Regions from separate parts of the Streptomyces sp. NPDC001222 genome, predicted to be linked through region 3. Evidence: predicted binding sites of a transcription regulator. Region 3 holds the regulator's gene; each other region holds the start of a gene.
The links. Region 3 encodes HrcA, which represses chaperone genes, less so after heat shock. Its sites were predicted from a motif close to TTNGCACTCNGNNNNNCNGAGTGCNAA; they were not measured.

Region 1 (5,507 bases), on a different contig from region 3:
GAGACCGCGGCGACGGCGGCGTCGATGCCCTTCTTCAGGGCGGCCGGGGAAGCACCCGCGGCGACGTTCTTCAGGCCCTCGCGCACCAGCGCCTGGGCGAGCACGGTGGCGGTGGTGGTGCCGTCACCCGCGATGTCGTTGGTCTTGGTCGCCACCTCCTTCACCAGCTGGGCACCGAGGTTCTCGTACGGGTCCTCGACCTCGACCTCACGGGCGATGGTGACACCGTCGTTGGTGATGGTCGGAGCGCCGAACTTCTTGTCGATGACGACGTTGCGGCCCTTGGGGCCGATCGTCACCTTGACCGTGTCGGCAAGCTTGTTGACGCCGCGCTCGAGGGCGCGACGGGCGTCCTCGTCGAACTTCAGGATCTTCGCCATGGAGCGTTTCAGTCCTCTCGTTGCGATCCCCGGCCGCTCCCGGGGAGCAGCCGCCATCGCGGTGAAAAACGAACAGCGCCCCCGACACCCGGCTGATCAACGGTCGCGGGGCCAGGGGCGCAGCTCAAAGCAGTCTGCTTCGGTGAATTACTTCTCGATGATCGCGAGCACGTCGCGAGCCGAGAGAACGAGGTACTCCTCGTTGTTGTACTTCACCTCGGTGCCGCCGTACTTGCTGTAGAGCACCACGTCGCCGACCTTGACGTCGAGCTCGACGCGCTTGCCGTCCTCGATGCGGCCCGGGCCCACGGCGAGGACGACGCCCTCCTGGGGCTTCTCCTTCGCGGTGTCCGGGATGACCAGGCCAGAGGCCGTGGTCTGCTCGGCGTCCAGCGGCTGGACCACGATGCGGTCCTCGAGCGGCTTGATGGCAACCTTGGAGCTGGTGGTCGTCACGATCCGACCTCCCCCTTCGGAGATCTCACGGGGTTAACTGTCTGAGGTGGCGACCAGGTGGATCCGTCGTCGCGGGTGCCGGACCTGCCCGTCGCGTCTTGGCACTCTCCAGTGGGGAGTGCCAGGGCCGAGACTATGACCGCGATTAGCACTCGGTCAAGCGGAGTGCCAATTGCCGGCGGCGCGGCGCGTGACCGGGGTGTCCGGGCCCCGGCCTAGAGGTAGTCCTCCAGGCGCCCCACCGTGAACCCCCTTGCCTGGATACGGCGCAGAAGCCGGGCCGTCTCGACGGTCAGCGAGGCGAGGGGGCGGCCCGCCTCATGGGCGAGGAGGACGTCCCCCGAGTGGGGAGTCACCCCCCGGCCACGGCGACCGGCCCCCAGGCCCGGAACGGGGCGCCACAGGATCAGGGCCTTGATGCCGCAGTCCGCCGCGGCCTCCAGCGTCGTGCGGTCGTATCTGCCCTGCGGCGGCCGCAGCAGCCGGGTCGGCACGCCCAGCCGCGCCTTGAGCCGGTCGCGCTGGCCGCAGATCTCCGCGCGCTGCTCGTCGTACGGGCGGCCGCGCAGCACGACGTCGTGCAGGGCCTGGTTCTGGATGACCGCGCCGGCGGCCCGCAGCCGCGAGACGCGCGCGTAACCCGGCCTCATGCTGCTGTCGGTGAGGAACACGCTGACCGGCAGTCGCAGTTCGCGGATCATGTCGATGAACCGGGGGTCGTTCGCGACGCCCTCGTCGTAGGTCAGGAAGACGACCTTGTCATGGGTGGGGACGCGGTCGAGCACCGGCGGCAGGCGCTCGTCCGCCCCGCCCGTGGGACGGACGGGCCGGGGCGCGGGCGCGAGCGGCGCGGGCAGGCCCCAGCGCCGGTAGGCCCGGCCGTGGTGGGTGTGCATGGGATGGACCCGCTGGGCCGCCTTCATGCCCAGCCGCTCGATCGGGTCGACGGACTGGGCACAGCCGGACAGCAGCGCGGCGGCGAGCACTCCGGCGAGCATCGCCCGCACCGGGCGCCACCCCCTCACAGGTGTCCCTCCGGGCGTGCCGCCACGCACCCCTCGCCCGTGGCCTTCTTCAGGAACCGTCTCATGTCACCGTTCGCACGCTTTTGTTCATTTTGTCGTACGAGCCGCATGGTGTCGGATCCTCGCAGCCGCCGCGGGCCACGGCGGTCCGACACCGCGGCCGGACGCACGCCATCCACCGACTGGCCGACAATGGCCCCGTGAACGACCTCTCCCTCGACTCCCTCCTCGGCCCCGAGGGCCGCGCCCTCCTCGACGAGGTGCGCGGCACCGCCCCGGCCGAGGAGCTGGCCGTCGCCACCCGGCTGCGCCGCGAGCACCCCGCCGAACTCGTCTCGGCGGCCCTCACCCAGGCGCGGCTGCGCGAGCGGGCGGCGGCGAAGTTCGGGGCCGAGGACGCGCAGCGGATGTTCTTCACCCCGAACGGCGTCGAGCAGTCGACCAGGACGACGGTCGCCGCCCATCGGGCGCAGCGGCTGCGGGCGATGGGCGTGACCTCCGTCGCCGACCTGTGCTGCGGCATCGGCGGCGACGCGATCGCGCTCGCCCGGGCCGGCGTCCGGGTGCTGGCCGTGGACCGCGACCCGCTGACCGCGGCGGTGGCGCGGGCGAACGCCGAGGCGCTCGGTCTGTCCGCGCTGATCGAGGTGCGCGAGGCCGATGTCACGCGGGTGGACGTCGCGTCGTACGACGCCGTCTTCGTGGATCCGGCCCGGCGCGGCGGGCGCGGCCGCATCTTCGACCCGGAGGCGTACTCACCCCCGCTGTCCTGGGCCGTGACCACGGCCCTGAAGGCGCCGCGCGCCGCGCTGAAGGTCGCGCCCGGCATCCCGCACGAGGCGGTGCCCGCGGAGGCCGAGGCCGAGTGGATCTCGGACGGCGGGGACGTGAAGGAGGCGGTGCTGTGGTTCGGCACCGAACCCGGTCTCGTCCGCGCCACCCTGCTGCCCGGCCCCCGTGAGCTGCGCGGCCGCGGCCTGCCCGATCCGGCGGTGCGCCCGCTCGGGCGCTACCTCTACGAGCCCGACGGCGCCGTGATCCGCGCCCATCTGGTGGCGGAGGCGGCCGAGGAACTGGACGGCGGTCTGATCGACGAGACGATCGCGTACGTGACCGCGGACGCGCGGCACGACTCCCCCTACGCCACCGCCTACGAGATCACCGACCACCTCCCCTTCAACGTGAAGAAGCTGAAGGCCCTGTTGCGGGAGCGGGAGGTCGGGGTGCTGACCGTGAAGAAGCGCGGCTCGGCGGTGGAGCCGGAGGAACTGCGCCGCAAGGTCCTGCCCAAGCCGCACGGCCCCCACGCGGTGACCGTGTTCCTGACCCGGGTGGCGGGAGCACCGACGATGCTGCTGGGGCACCCGGTCTGAGGGCGCTCACGGCTTGCTAGCCGCACTCCCGGGCGCGGGCCTGGAGGAGTTCCCGTTCGCGTTCGTTGCGGGCCAGGGCGGCGGCACGGACGAACTCCGCGCGGGCCTCGGCCGGGCGGCCCAGCCGGGCCAGCAGATCGCCGCGCACGCTCGGCAGCAAGTGGTAGTCCCGCAGGGCGGGTTCGGCGGTCAGCCGGTCGACGATCTCCAGGGCCGGTCCGGGACCCTCCGCGTGCGCCACGGCGACCGCGCGGTTCAGCTCCACGACGGGGGACGGGGACCGGGCGGCGAGCAGGCCGTAGAGGGTGGCGATGGCGGTCCAGTCCGTCTCCTCGTAGGTGTACGCGTGCGCATGGCACGCGGCGATCGCCGCCTGGAGGGCGTACGGGCCGGGCGCACCGGTGGCGGTCGCCTCGGCGCGGGCCAGGGCGTTGATACCGCGGGCGACGAGCATGCGGTTCCAGCGGCGGCGGTTCTGGTCCCTGAGGAGGACAGGGGCGCCGTCGGGCCCGGTGCGGGCGGGGGTGCGGGACGCCTGGAACTCCAGGAGCGAGGTCAGCGCGTGCACCTCCGGCTCCTTCGGCATGAGGGAAGAGAGGATCCGTGCCAGGCGCAGGGCGTCCTCGCACAGGGAGGGCCGCAGCCAGTCGTCGCCGGACGTGGCCGCGTAACCCTCGTTGAAGATCAGGTAGATGACGTCCAGCACGGAGCCGAGCCGGGCCGCGCGGTCGGGGCCGTACGGGACCTCGAAGGCGATGTTCCGGGTCGCCAGCGTGCGCTTGGCGCGGACGATGCGCTGGGCGATCGTCGGCTCCGGGACGAGGTACGCGCGGGCGATCTCGGCCGTCGTCAGACCGCCGAGCAGCCGCAGGGTGAGAGCGGTGCGGGCCTCGGCCGACAGCGCCGGATGGCAGGTGGTGAAGACCAGGCGGAGCAGATCGTCGTCGATGTCGTCGGGATCCGCGGGCTCCTCGGGCGCCGCGGTGGTCTCCAGGTCCCGGCCGATCTCCGCCAGCTTGCGGGCGTAGCGCTCCCGGCGGCGGACCAGATCGACGGCGCGGTGCCGGGCGGTGGCCATGAGCCAGGCGCCGGGGTTGTCGGGCACGCCGTCGCGGGGCCACTGCTCCAGGGCCGCTACCAGCGCGTCCTGGGCCAGTTCCTCGGCGATCCCGACGTCCCGGACGATACGGGCGACTCCCGCGACGACCCGGGGCGACTCCAGACGGAAGACGGTCTCGATGGCGTGGCCGGCGGGGGCGGCGGCGGGCTGCTGTTCCACAGCCCACCATGCAACACCCCTGCCGGGCGTACGCCAAGGAACGGTCAGCCCTCGGCGATCTCCCGCACCTCGCAGGTCACGGTCCAGTGCTCCTCGTGCACCTTCAGGAACCGGTTGGTCCACTCCAGCGCCTCGGCCATGTCCTTGCACTGCATGATCGCGTAGCCGCCGACGACCTCCTTGGACTCGGTGAACGGCCCGTCGGTGACGGACAGCTTCCCGCCCTCCCAGCGCACGGTGGCGCCCTGGGCGGAGGGGGTGAGCCCGGCGGTGTCGAGCATCACGCCGGCCTTGGTGACCTCCTCGATCAGCTCGCCCATCCGCTGCATCAGCTCGGGGCTGGGGCCCTCGGCGGGGGCGGTGGACTCGTCGATCCGTACGAGCGACAGATAGCGGGGCATGGTGACTCCTTCGATCCGGAAGCGGCGGGGTCTGTCCCCGCCTCTCGTCTGTGCGTCGATCGGGCGGCACCCGGATCGACACGGTCGCCGGAATTCGTCGAAGATTTTTTCTTGGGGCCGTTCAGCCGCCGTCGACCGACTCGAAACGCCAGCGGTGCACCGCGCGAGTCACCAGCTCGCCGTCCGGCTCGGGCAGTTCGGGGAGGGTGGCGGCAAGGTCCGCGTCCCACCAGGTGATGACGAGAACACGGTCCTGGGGAGCCCGGAGGGTCTCGCGCCGCAGCGGCGCGGGCGCCAGCTCCTGCGCCCGCACCCAGGCCAGCAGGTCCTCGCCCCGCCCGGCCACCGCCCGGGCCTCCCACATCAGCGCGACCGTCACGAGTACAGGTTCTCCTTGCTGATCTCGTGGACATGGTCATGGGCATGCGCCTGGCCGGGCACATGCGGGTCCGTGACCGGCAGCGACGAGTCCGCCGACAGATCCCAGTCCGAGGCGGCCCGTCCGCGGGCGACCATCTCCGCGCCGAGCGCCGCGACCATCGCGCCGTTGTCGGTGCACAGCTTGGGACGGGGCACCCGAAGCCGAATGCCGG
Region 2 (5,507 bases), on a different contig from region 3:
GTGGCGGCACCGGCCTTGATGACGGCCACGCCGCCGGCCAGCTTCGCCAGGCGCTCCTGCAGCTTCTCGCGGTCGTAGTCGGAGTCGCTGTTCTCGATCTCCGCGCGGATCTGGTTCACGCGGCCCTGCACCTGCTCCGGGGAGCCGGCGCCGTCGACGATCGTGGTCTCGTCCTTGGTGATGACGACCTTGCGGGCGCGGCCCAGGAGGTCCAGGGTCGCGTTCTCCAGCTTGAGGCCGACCTCCTCGGAGATGACCTCGCCGCCCGTGAGGATGGCGATGTCACCGAGCATGGCCTTGCGGCGGTCGCCGAAGCCCGGGGCCTTGACGGCGACGGACTTGAAGGTGCCGCGGATCTTGTTGACGACCAGGGTCGACAGGGCCTCGCCCTCGACGTCCTCGGCGATGATCAGCAGCGGCTTGCCCGACTGCATGACCTTCTCCAGCAGCGGGAGCAGGTCCTTGACCGAGGAGATCTTGGAGTTGGCGATCAGGATGTACGGGTCGTCGAGGACGGCCTCCATACGCTCCATGTCGGTGGCGAAGTACGCCGAGATGTAGCCCTTGTCGAAGCGCATACCCTCGGTGAGCTCGAGCTCCAGACCGAAGGTCTGCGACTCCTCGACGGTGATGACGCCTTCCTTGCCGACCTTGTCCATGGCCTCGGCGATGAGCTCGCCGATCTGGGTGTCGGCGGCGGAGATGGAGGCCGTGGAGGCGATCTGCTCCTTGGTCTCGACGTCCTTCGCCTGCTCCAGCAGGGCGGCGGAGACGGCCTCGACGGCCTTCTCGATACCGCGCTTCAGAGCCATGGGGTTGGCACCGGCGGCCACGTTGCGCAGGCCCTCGCGGACCAGCGCCTGGGCGAGCACGGTCGCGGTGGTCGTACCGTCACCGGCGACGTCGTCCGTCTTCTTGGCGACTTCCTTGACCAGCTCGGCGCCGATCTTCTCGTACGGGTCCTCGAGCTCGATCTCCTTGGCGATGGACACACCATCGTTGGTGATCGTGGGGGCGCCCCACTTCTTCTCGAGGACGACGTTGCGGCCCTTGGGGCCGAGCGTCACCTTCACGGCGTCCGCGAGCTGGTTCATGCCGCGCTCGAGGCCGCGCCGCGCCTCCTCGTCGAACGCGATGATCTTGGCCATGTGAAGTGGTCCCTCCAGGACTGGGGGTGATTACTTCGGACCGCGCCCGCGCCCGCGACGGACGGCCTCGGCCGGTGGTTCCTTGCCCCACCCGGTCCGCGGCCTCACCGACTCGGTCCTTCTTTGTCACTCTCACCTTCAGAGTGCTAACGCCAATGATTAGCACTCGCCCCCTCCGAGTGCAAGACGCGCCCGCGAAGCGGGCTCGATGAGGGGTGGTGGCCGGGTGACGGGAGGGCGCAAGACGCGCCCGCGAAGCGGGCTCGATGAGGGGTGGTGGCCGGGTGACGGGAGGGCGCAAGACGCGCCCGCGAAGCGGGCTCGTCGGAGGGCGCGCGGAGGACCTCGCCGCGCGCCCCCGCCACGCCCGAACCCATCGGATTCCGGACAGACCGAGGGGCTCGCACCCCGTACGGGATGCGAGCCCCTCGACACGTCGAACAGTTCAGTCGTCGGCGCGCAACTCAGCCGGCCAGACGGACCATGTCCGCCTGCGGCCCCTTCTGACCCTGCGAGATCTCGAACTCGACCCGCTGACCCTCTTCCAGGGTGCGGTAACCGTCCATCTGGATCGCGCTGTAGTGGACGAATACATCCGCACCACCGTCGACCGCGATGAAGCCGTACCCCTTCTCCGCGTTGAACCACTTGACGGTGCCCTGAGCCATGCCTAACTCCCCTATTACTGGCCCTTGCACAGATCCACACTTCGCGGATCCGGGTCAGACCTCACCCCCCAACGGTTGGGGGCGTGCGCCGGAACGCGTCGACCGCGGCTGAATGTATCTGTCCAACTGCCGTGTGCAACAGGTCAATCGGACGAGAATTCCGGGCACGACCGGTCGGGAATGTACCGAGAATTCACCCGAATTCAGGGCAAGTCGGGCCCGACAAAAGGAATGGATGGCGCAAAACCCCTGCCCACTTTGGCTGCTTCTTGTCGGACGGGCGGCAGGGACACCGGTTGCCCGACCGGAAAACGGGGAGCGAGTTCCCCAACTGTACCGTGCTCAACCATGCAGAATTGCCCCCTCCGCTTCTCTCGCGGAGAGGGCAATTCAGTGAACTCTCGGTGCTCGACCTTACCGAGGGTAATGGCCGCGCGGGGACGAACGGCCGTCAGCCGCCCGCGACAGCCGGGATGATGGAGACGCCGACGCCGTCCGGGGTGGCCGTCTGAAGGCCCTGCTCGAAGCGGACGTCGTCGTCGTTGACGTACACGTTGACGAAGCGGCGCAGCTTGCCCTGGTCGTCGAGGACGCGGGCGGCGATGCCGGTGTGGTTCTTCTCCAGGTCGGCGATGACCTCGGCGAGGGTCGCGCCCTCGGCGGCGACCTCGGCCCGGCCTCCGGTGTAGGTGCGCAGGATGGTGGGGATGCGAACGGTCACGCTCATGCGAGGCCAGCCTCTCGGAAGGAGTCCAGGTTCGGACGGATCGTCGCGGTGAGGCCCGTGCCCGCCACCGCGTCCAGGGTCTTGAGACCGTCGCCGGTGTTGAGGACGACGGTCGTCTTCGTCGGATCGAGCAGACCGCTCTCGATCAGCTTGCGGGTCACGCCCACCGTCACACCGCCCGCCGTCTCCGCGAAGATGCCCTCGGTGCGGGCGAGCAGCTTGATGGCGTCCACGATCTGCGCGTCCGTCACGTCCTCCACGGCCCCGCCGGTGCGGCGCGCGATGTCGAGGACATAGGGACCGTCCGCCGGGTTGCCGATCGCCAGCGACTTGGCGATCGTGTCCGGCTTCTGCGGCCGTACGACGTCGTGGCCCGCCTTGAACGCGGTCGACACCGGGGAGCAGCCCTCGGCCTGGGCACCGAAGATCCTGTACGGGCGGTCCTCGACCAGCCCGAGCCTGATCAGCTCCTGGAGCCCCTTGTCGATCTTCGTGAGCTGGGAGCCGGAGGCGATCGGGACCACGATCTGGTCCGGCAGCCGCCAGCCCAGTTGCTCGGCGATCTCGTACGCCAGGGTCTTGGACCCCTCCGCGTAGTACGGACGCAGGTTGACGTTGACGAAGCCCCAGCCCTCGCCGACCGGGTCGCCGATCAGCTCCGAGCAGAAGCGGTTCACATCGTCGTAGTTGCCCTCGATGCCGATCAGCTCGCCGCCGTAGACCGCGGCCATGACGATCTTGCCCTGCTCCAGGTCGTGCGGGATGAAGACGCAGGACCGGAAGCCGGCCCGGGCCGCCGCGGCACCCACCGCGCCCGCCAGGTTGCCGGTGGAGGAGCAGGAGAGGGTGGTGAAGCCGAAGACGCGCGCCGCCTCCAGCGCCTGGGCGACCACGCGGTCCTTGAAGGAGTGCGTCGGGTTGCCGGAGTCGTCCTTCACATACAGACCGCCGGTCACGCCCAGCTCGCGCGCCAGGTTGTCGGCCTTGACCAGCTTGGTCCAGCCGGGGTTGAGGTTCGGCTTGTCGGCGACGTCCGCCGGGACGGGCAGCAGCGGCGCATAGCGCCAGATGTTCGCGGGTCCCGCCTCGATGCGCTTGCGCAGCTCCTCGGTGTCGTAGCCCGAGAAGTCGTAGGCGATCTCCAGCGGGCCGAAACACTCCTCGCAGGCGAAGACCGGGCCGAGGGGCACCCGATGGCCGCACTCGCGGCAGGACAGGGCGGCGGCGGGTCCGAGATCCACGGAGTCGGTGCTGCTTACAACTGACTGCACAGCCATGACAGGCGAGGCCCTTTCTCCTCATCTTCCTCACGACGCATCTCGCCGTGAGACGGATTTGGCACCTTCCCTAGCCGGGAGCCTCGCGGAAACGATCACATGGATCTACGAGAACCGGCTGGAGGGTTGCCGGGGCTTCATCGGGCCGTGTCCCTCTGCCCCTCTGGATGAGCTGTATGCGGTTGTTTCACTGCTATGAGCAGCGGCGACCCCCGACATGCGATGGTCACCGGCGTTGTTCAAGACTGTAACCGAAGGCCAGGACAGTTGAGATAGCCGTCCGACCCGCGAGATGGATCACGCATGTAAGGAGCCGCAGACCGTGCTGGAAGAAGTCGAGCGCTGGCTGAGCACCCGCTCCTGGTCCGTGACCGATCGCCCGATCCACCAGCTCCTGGCCGCCAAGCGGGCCTCGGGCTCGTCGGTCAGCGTGGTGCTGCCCGCACTGAACGAGGAGGAGACGGTCGGCGAGATCGTCGCCGTGATCCGTCATGACCTGATGCAGCAGGTCCCGCTCGTCGACGAGATCGTCGTCGTCGACTCCGGTTCCACGGACCGCACTTCCGAGGTCGCCGCGGCGGCCGGCGCGACGGTGGTGCACCGTGACAGCGTCCTGCCGCGCATTCCGGCCGTGCCCGGCAAGGGCGAGGTGCTCTGGCGCTCGCTACTGGTCACCCGCGGGGACATCGTCTGCTTCGTCGACGCGGACCTGAGGGAGTTCTCCTCCGACTTCGTCTCCGGGATCGTGGGCCCGCTGCTCACCGACCCGGGCGTGGACCTCGTGAAGGCGATGTACGACCGGCCGCTGGCCCTGCCCGGCGAGCCCGCCTCCGGCGCGGCGGCCGGCCAGGGCGGCCGGGTCACCGAGCTGATGGCGCGCCCGCTGCTCAACATGCACTGGCCGCAGCTGGCCGGCTTCGTCCAGCCGCTCGGCGGCGAGTACGCCGCCCGGCGCTCCCTGCTGGAGCGGCTCCCGTTCCCGGTCGGGTACGGGGTGGAGCTGGGCATGCTGGTCGACGCCCTGCATCTGGTGGGCCTGGACGCCCTGGCCCAGGTCGACGTCGGGGTGCGTCTGCACCGCCACCAGGACGGCCAGGCGCTGGGCCGGATGGCCGCGGAGATCTACCGCACCGCGCAGCTGCGGCTGGCCCGCGGCCATCTGGTGCGCCCCGCCCTCACCCAGTTCGAGCGGGTCGAGGGCCGCTTCGAGCCGCGGACGTACTCGGTGGACACGGAGGAGCGGCCGCCGATGGCGGAGATCCCTGAGTACGCGCACCGGCGGGCGGCCTGAGCCGTCCGGGTCCGGGCGCACCCCGGGAAGCCCGGCTCATGGCGCCCCCCTTTGTATACGGTTCCGCAGACGGCCGAAGGGAACGTTTGAGCGTTTTCTGCACGGGCTAGGTTTCGTGGCATGGCTTCGAATGCGGCTTCCGTTCTGGTGGCGTCCAACCGCGGCCCGGTCTCGTACGTGCTGGACGAGACCGGACAGCTCACGGCCAGGCGCGGCGGGGGCGGACTGGTCTCCGGCCTGTCCGCGATCGGCCCCGACACGAACGCGGTGTGGGTCTGCTCCGCGCTGAACGACAGCGACCGGGAGGCCGTACGGCGCACGGCGGGCAGGCTCGATCCGGCCGACACCGGCGGCCAGCGCGTACGGATGCTCGACATCGACGCGCAGGTGCACGCG
Region 3 (5,507 bases):
CGGGGCCGACCTCGCCCTCGCCGGCGAGCTGGATCCGGGTGCCGTTGTCGACGCCCGCGGGGATCTTGACGGTGAGCGTCCGGCGGGAGCGCACCCGTCCGTCGCCCGCGCACTCCGGGCACGGGTTCGGGACGATCGTGCCGAAGCCCTGGCACTGCGGGCAGGGCCGGGAGGTCATGACCTGGCCCAGGAAGGACCGCGTGACCTGGGAGACCTCGCCGCGGCCGCGGCACATGTCACAGGTCTGCGCGGAGGTGCCGGGCGCGGCGCCCTCGCCGTTGCAGGTGTTGCACACCACGGCCGTGTCGACCTGGATGTCCTTCGTGGTGCCGAAGGCCGCCTCGTCGAGCTCGATCTCCAGCCGGATCATGGCGTCCTGGCCCCGGCGGGTGCGCGAGCGCGGTCCGCGCTGCGACGCCGTGCCGAAGAACGCGTCCATGATGTCCGAGAAGTTCCCGAAGCCGCCCGCGCCGAAGCCGCCCGCGCCCGCGCCGCCCGCCTGGGACAGGGGGTCGCCACCGAGGTCGTAGACCTGCTTCTTCTGCGGGTCCGAGAGCACCTCGTACGCGGCGTTGATCTCCTTGAACCGCTCCTGCGTCTTGGGATCAGGGTTGACGTCCGGGTGCAGCTCGCGGGCGAGCCGGCGGAACGCCTTCTTGATCTCTTCCTGCGACGCATCGCGGCGCACGCCGAGTACGGCGTAGTAGTCCGTGGCCACTTACGACTCCGCCAGGATCTGTCCGACGTACCGTGCCACCGCTCGTACCGCTCCCATCGTTCCCGGGTAATCCATGCGGGTCGGTCCGACCACGCCGAGTTTCGCTACTGCCTCGCCGCCCGAACCGTAGCCCACGGAGACGACCGACGTGGAGTTGAGTCCCTCGTGAGCGTTCTCGTGACCGATACGCACCCGCATGGACGGATCCTTCGCCTCACCCAGTAGCTTGAGGAGCACGACCTGCTCCTCGAGCGCCTCCAGCACGGGGCGGATGGTGAGAGGGAAGTCATGCCCGAAGCGGGTGAGATTGGCGGTGCCGCCGATGATCAGCCGCTCCTCGGTCTCCTCCACGAGGGTCTCCAGAAGGGTGGAGAGCACCGTGGTGACCGTGCCCCGGTCCTCCGGTTCGAAGGCCTCGGGCAGGTCCTGCACGAGCTGCGGGACGTCCGCGAAACGGCGGCCGGCGACATGGCTGTTGAGCCGCGCCCGCAGATCCGCGAGTGACGTTTCTCCAAAGGGCGCGGGGCAGTCGATCATGCGCTGCTCGACCCGGCCGGTGTCGGTGATCAGCACGAGCATCACCCGCGCGGGCGCCATCGCCAGCAGTTCCACGTGCCGCACCGTCGAGCGGGTCAGCGACGGGTACTGCACGACGGCGACCTGCCGGGTGAGCTGCGCGAGCAGACGTACCGTACGCGCCACGACGTCGTCGAGGTCGACGGCGCCCTCCAGGAAGTTCTGGATCGCGCGGCGCTCGGGCGGGGTCATCGGCTTGACGGCCGCGAGCTTGTCGACGAAGAGGCGGTAGCCCTTGTCCGTGGGGATGCGTCCGGCGCTGGTGTGCGGCTGGGCGATATAGCCCTCGTCCTCCAGCGCGGCCATGTCGTTGCGGACGGTGGCCGGGGAGACGCCGAGGTTGTGCCGCTCGGTGAGCGCCTTGGAGCCCACCGGCTCCTCGGTGCCCACATAGTCCTGGACGATCGCGCGCAGCACTTCGAGCCTGCGTTCACTCAGCATGCGCACACCTCCAGCGATCCGTTCCCCTGCGCTTCCCTGGCACTCTGCGCGGGTGAGTGCCAGCATCCCCGGGCCAAGTGTACGGCCGTCGGGTACGCCCCCGGCAAGGGCGGGCGCCTGTGCCGCGCCGACGTGTACCGACCTGTCCCGCCCTGTCCTGTCCGGGCGCCTGCGGATAGCGTCACCCCATGACGGTGAGGTGGGAAGAGTCCGGGTGGGAGGCGCTCGGCGCCCGGGCAGGGCGTACACGGCTGCCGGGATGGGACTGCACGGCGGGACTGGTGGTCGGCGAGCGCGGAGCGCTCATGATCGACGCCGGGTCGAGTCTCCGTGAGGGCGCGCGGCTGCGCACCGAGACACGGCGGCTGCTCGCGCCGCTCGGCGGGGACCGGCGTGTGACACATCTCGCCCTGACGCACCCCCATTTCGATCATGTCCTCGGGTCGGCGGCGTTCGCGGGCGTGGAGGTGTTCGGGGCGGTGGGCACGGACGCGGTGTTCGACCGTGAGCGCGACGTGCTGGTCGCGGACGCGGTGCGGCACGGCCTGGACGCGGCTGAGGCGGCCGAGGCCGGGGACGTGCTGGTGCGCCCGCGCCATCAGGTGTCGGGTGAACGGACGCTGGACCTGGGCGGGGTGCAGGTGCTGCTGGCGCATCCGGGCCCGGCCCACACGGCGCACGACCTGGTGGTTCTGGTCCCCGGCGAGCGTGAGGTGGTGTTCTGCGGGGACCTGGTGGAGGAGTCCGGCGAGCCGCAGGCGGGCCCGGACGCGGTTCCCGCGCACTGGCCGGCGGCCCTGGACCGGCTGCTCGGACTGGGCGGCCCGGACGCGGTGTACGTGCCGGGGCACGGTGCCGTGGTGGACGCGGCGTTCGTCCGGGCGCAGCGCGACGAACTGGCGTCCCGCTTCGGCGTGTCGTGAGGGCTTCCCCATCCGTCACGGCGGGGCTTCTCCTATCGTCATCCGAATGCGCCAGTACTCGCCGGACCTGACCCCGCCGTGGAAGAAGCCCGAGCCCGTGCCGGAGATCCCGGCGGACCCCGGTCTCGTGGTCGAGGAGCCGCGCACCGGCTTCTGCGGCGCGGTGATCCGCTGCGAGGCGGGCACGGTGACCCTGGAGGACCGCTTCGGCAAGCACCGGGTGTTCCCGCTGGAGCCGCCGGGGTTCCTGCTGGAGGGCCGGGTGGTGACCCTGGTGCGCCCGTCGAGCGCGCCGGTGCGTCCCACGCGTACGGCGTCGGGCTCGTTGGCCGTCCGGGGAGCGCGCGCGAGGGTGGCCCGCGCCGGCCGTATCTATGTGGAGGGCCGCCACGACGCCGAGCTGGTCGAGAAGGTGTGGGGCGACGATCTGCGCATCGAGGGCGTGGTGGTGGAGTACCTCGAGGGCGTGGACGACCTGCCGTCGATCGTGTCGTCCTTCGCGCCGGGTCCGGACGCGCGGCTGGGCGTGCTCGTGGACCACTTGGTGCCGGGTACGAAGGAGTGGCGTATCGCCGAGTCGGTGACCAGCGAGCACGCGCTGGTCGTCGGCCATCCGTACATCGACATCTGGGAGGCGGTGAAGCCGGCGGCCGTGGGGATCGCGGGGTGGCCGCGGGTTCCGCACGGGCAGGACTGGAAAAAGGGCGTGTGCCGGGCGCTGGGGTGGCCGGAGAACACGGGTGCGGCCTGGCAGGGGATCCTGTCCCGGGTGCGGTCCTACAAGGACCTGGAGCCGGAGTTGCTGGGGCGGGTGGAGGAGCTGATCGACTTCGTCACGGATAGCGGTGGGGCCTGACTCCGGGAAACGTCCCGAATTCGCCGGTGTCCAGCTCGATTCCCAGGATCGCCAGCGGCAGGCCGGCGCCGAACTTCGTCACGTGCTGCGTTTGGTAGTCGGCTCTCTCGCCCTCGCCATCGGGGTTCGTGAGCAGGACACACTGCGCCATGACCGGGTCGACGACGAGATGAGCGGGCACCTTGCCTGCGGCGTAGATCGACCTCTTGACCTCGTGATCCCGTGCGACGCTGGTTTCGGCGACGACCTCGACGACCATCGTGATCAGTGGCGACGGCAGCAGGCGCCCGGAGCGGGGCATGAGGTCACGCTCCAGGACCAGGTCCGGTACGGGCTCACTGGCTTCGTCGAGGACATCGACATCCTGGGTCTGGAGGCGAGCCCACCGGTTGCGCGGAATCTGGTCCGACACGTCTTCCACAATCATGTTGTGCACCAGGTCGGGACTGGCCATCATCACGATTTCCCCCCGGAGAAGCTCTCGACCCTGACGCCCTCGGGAGGCTCAAGCTCCTCGAAGTACCTGGTCATCCCACGCTCGTCCACCGCGGTCATCTCCGTGGCCCTCCACATCCGCCGCGTCCTGTCGGCGGCAGCCCACGAATCAGGTCAGGGACCGAAGCGGCGTTCCGCACCGACTCACCCGCGGGAGTGATCAGTCCACGAGGTCCCGCACCACCGCGTCCGCCAGCAGCCGTCCCCTCAGGGTGAGGACCGCCCGGCCCTCGTCGTACGGGCCCTTCTCCAGGAGTCCGTCCGTCAGGGCCCGGCGTGCGGCCGCGCGCCCCTCCTGCCGGAGCAGCGACAGCGGGACGCCCTCCCTCAGGCGCAGTTCCAGCAGGATGCGCTCCACCCGGCGGTCCTCCTCCGACAGGAGTTCCCGTCCGGCCCCCGGGGAGCGGCCCTCGGCGAGCGCCGCCGCGTACGCCCCCGGGTGCTTCACGTTCCACCAGCGCACGCCGCCCACATGGCTGTGCGCGCCGGGGCCCGCGCCCCACCAGTCGGCGCCGCGCCAGTACAGCTCGTTGTGCAGACAGCGGCCGGACTCCGAGGTGGCCCAGTTGGAGACCTCGTACCAGTCGTAGCCCGCCGAGCCGAGCACCTCGTCCGCGATCAGATAGCGGTCCGCGTGCACGTCGTCGTCCGTCATCGGTATCTCGCCCCGCCGGATGCGGCGGGCGAGCTGGGTGCCCTCCTCGACGATCAGCGCGTACGCCGAGACGTGGTCGGGGCGCGCGCCCAGCGCCGCGTCCAGGGAGGCCCGCCAGTCGTCGTCGCTCTCGCCCGGGGTGCCGTAGATCAGGTCGAGGTTGACGTGCTCGAAGCCCGCCGCCCGCGCCTCGGCCACACAGGCCTCGGGGCGGCCCGGGGTGTGGGTGCGGTCCAGGATCTTCAGTACGTGGGGGCGGGCGCTCTGCATGCCGAAGGAGATGCGGTTGAAGCCGCCCTCCCGGAGGGTCTCGAGATACGCCGGGTCGACCGACTCGGGGTTCGCCTCCGTCGTGACCTCGGCGTCGGCCGCGAGCCCGAACTCCTCGCGGATCGCCCCCAGCATCCGTACCAGGTCCGCCGCGTCCAGCAGGGTCGGGGTGCCGCCCCCGACGAAGACCGTGCGGACCTCGCGCGGGTCGTCGCCCAGCACCTTGCGGGACAGCCGGATCTCCTCGATCAGCGTCTGCGCGTAGTTGTCGCGGGACGCCAGCACCCCGCCCGTGCCGCGCAGCTCCGTAGCCGTGTACGTGTTGAAGTCGCAGTAGCCGCAGCGCGTCGCGCAGTACGGCACATGCAGGTAGAACCCGAGGGGGCGCTCGGCGGCTCCGGCGAGGGCGTGCGCGGGCAGTGCGCCGTCGTGGGGGACGGGCTCGCCGTCGGGGAGTGCGGAAGGCATGTCCTCCATTGTCCAGCACCGGGGACGTGACCGTTTCGGGGCACGTCACTCGGCGCGCAGCACCAGCAGTGCCAGGTCGTCCTCCGGGGGCTGCCCCCCGAACTC

Region 1: groES (co-chaperone GroES) is a predicted target of HrcA. The motif match lies at 982-1,008, and genes of this name have one in related genera.
Region 2: groL (chaperonin GroEL) is a predicted target of HrcA. The motif match lies at 1,272-1,298, and genes of this name have one in related genera.

The regions. Positions count from the first base shown of each region.
Region 1 covers NZ_JBIAXT010000003.1:14,148-19,654, reverse strand. Annotated here, with positions in the region: gene groL (chaperonin GroEL) at 1-380, opposite strand, end outside; gene groES (co-chaperone GroES) at 528-836, opposite strand; gene ACFY2Z_RS05845 (polysaccharide deacetylase family protein) at 1,052-1,861, opposite strand; gene ACFY2Z_RS05840 (methyltransferase domain-containing protein) at 2,062-3,234, shown strand; gene ACFY2Z_RS05835 (RNA polymerase sigma factor) at 3,251-4,513, opposite strand; gene ACFY2Z_RS05830 (YciI family protein) at 4,558-4,914, opposite strand; gene ACFY2Z_RS05825 (hypothetical protein) at 5,036-5,293, opposite strand; gene tsaD (tRNA (adenosine(37)-N6)-threonylcarbamoyltransferase complex transferase subunit TsaD) at 5,290-5,507, opposite strand, start outside.
Region 2 covers NZ_JBIAXT010000005.1:270,963-276,469, forward strand. Annotated here, with positions in the region: gene groL (chaperonin GroEL) at 1-1,148, opposite strand, end outside; gene ACFY2Z_RS10370 (cold-shock protein) at 1,613-1,816, opposite strand; gene ACFY2Z_RS10375 (MoaD/ThiS family protein) at 2,268-2,543, opposite strand; gene thrC (threonine synthase) at 2,540-3,820, opposite strand; SAM riboswitch class I at 3,839-3,994, opposite strand; gene ACFY2Z_RS10385 (glucosyl-3-phosphoglycerate synthase) at 4,143-5,111, shown strand; gene ACFY2Z_RS10390 (trehalose-6-phosphate synthase) at 5,232-5,507, shown strand, end outside.
Region 3 covers NZ_JBIAXT010000015.1:164,304-169,810, reverse strand. Annotated here, with positions in the region: gene dnaJ (molecular chaperone DnaJ) at 1-718, opposite strand, end outside; gene hrcA (heat-inducible transcriptional repressor HrcA) at 719-1,735, opposite strand; gene ACFY2Z_RS21680 (MBL fold metallo-hydrolase) at 1,924-2,658, shown strand; gene ACFY2Z_RS21675 (DUF3097 domain-containing protein) at 2,705-3,514, shown strand; partial or broken gene ACFY2Z_RS21670 (Uma2 family endonuclease) at 3,492-4,087, opposite strand; gene hemW (radical SAM family heme chaperone HemW) at 4,170-5,402, opposite strand; gene ACFY2Z_RS21660 (SpoIIE family protein phosphatase) at 5,448-5,507, opposite strand, start outside.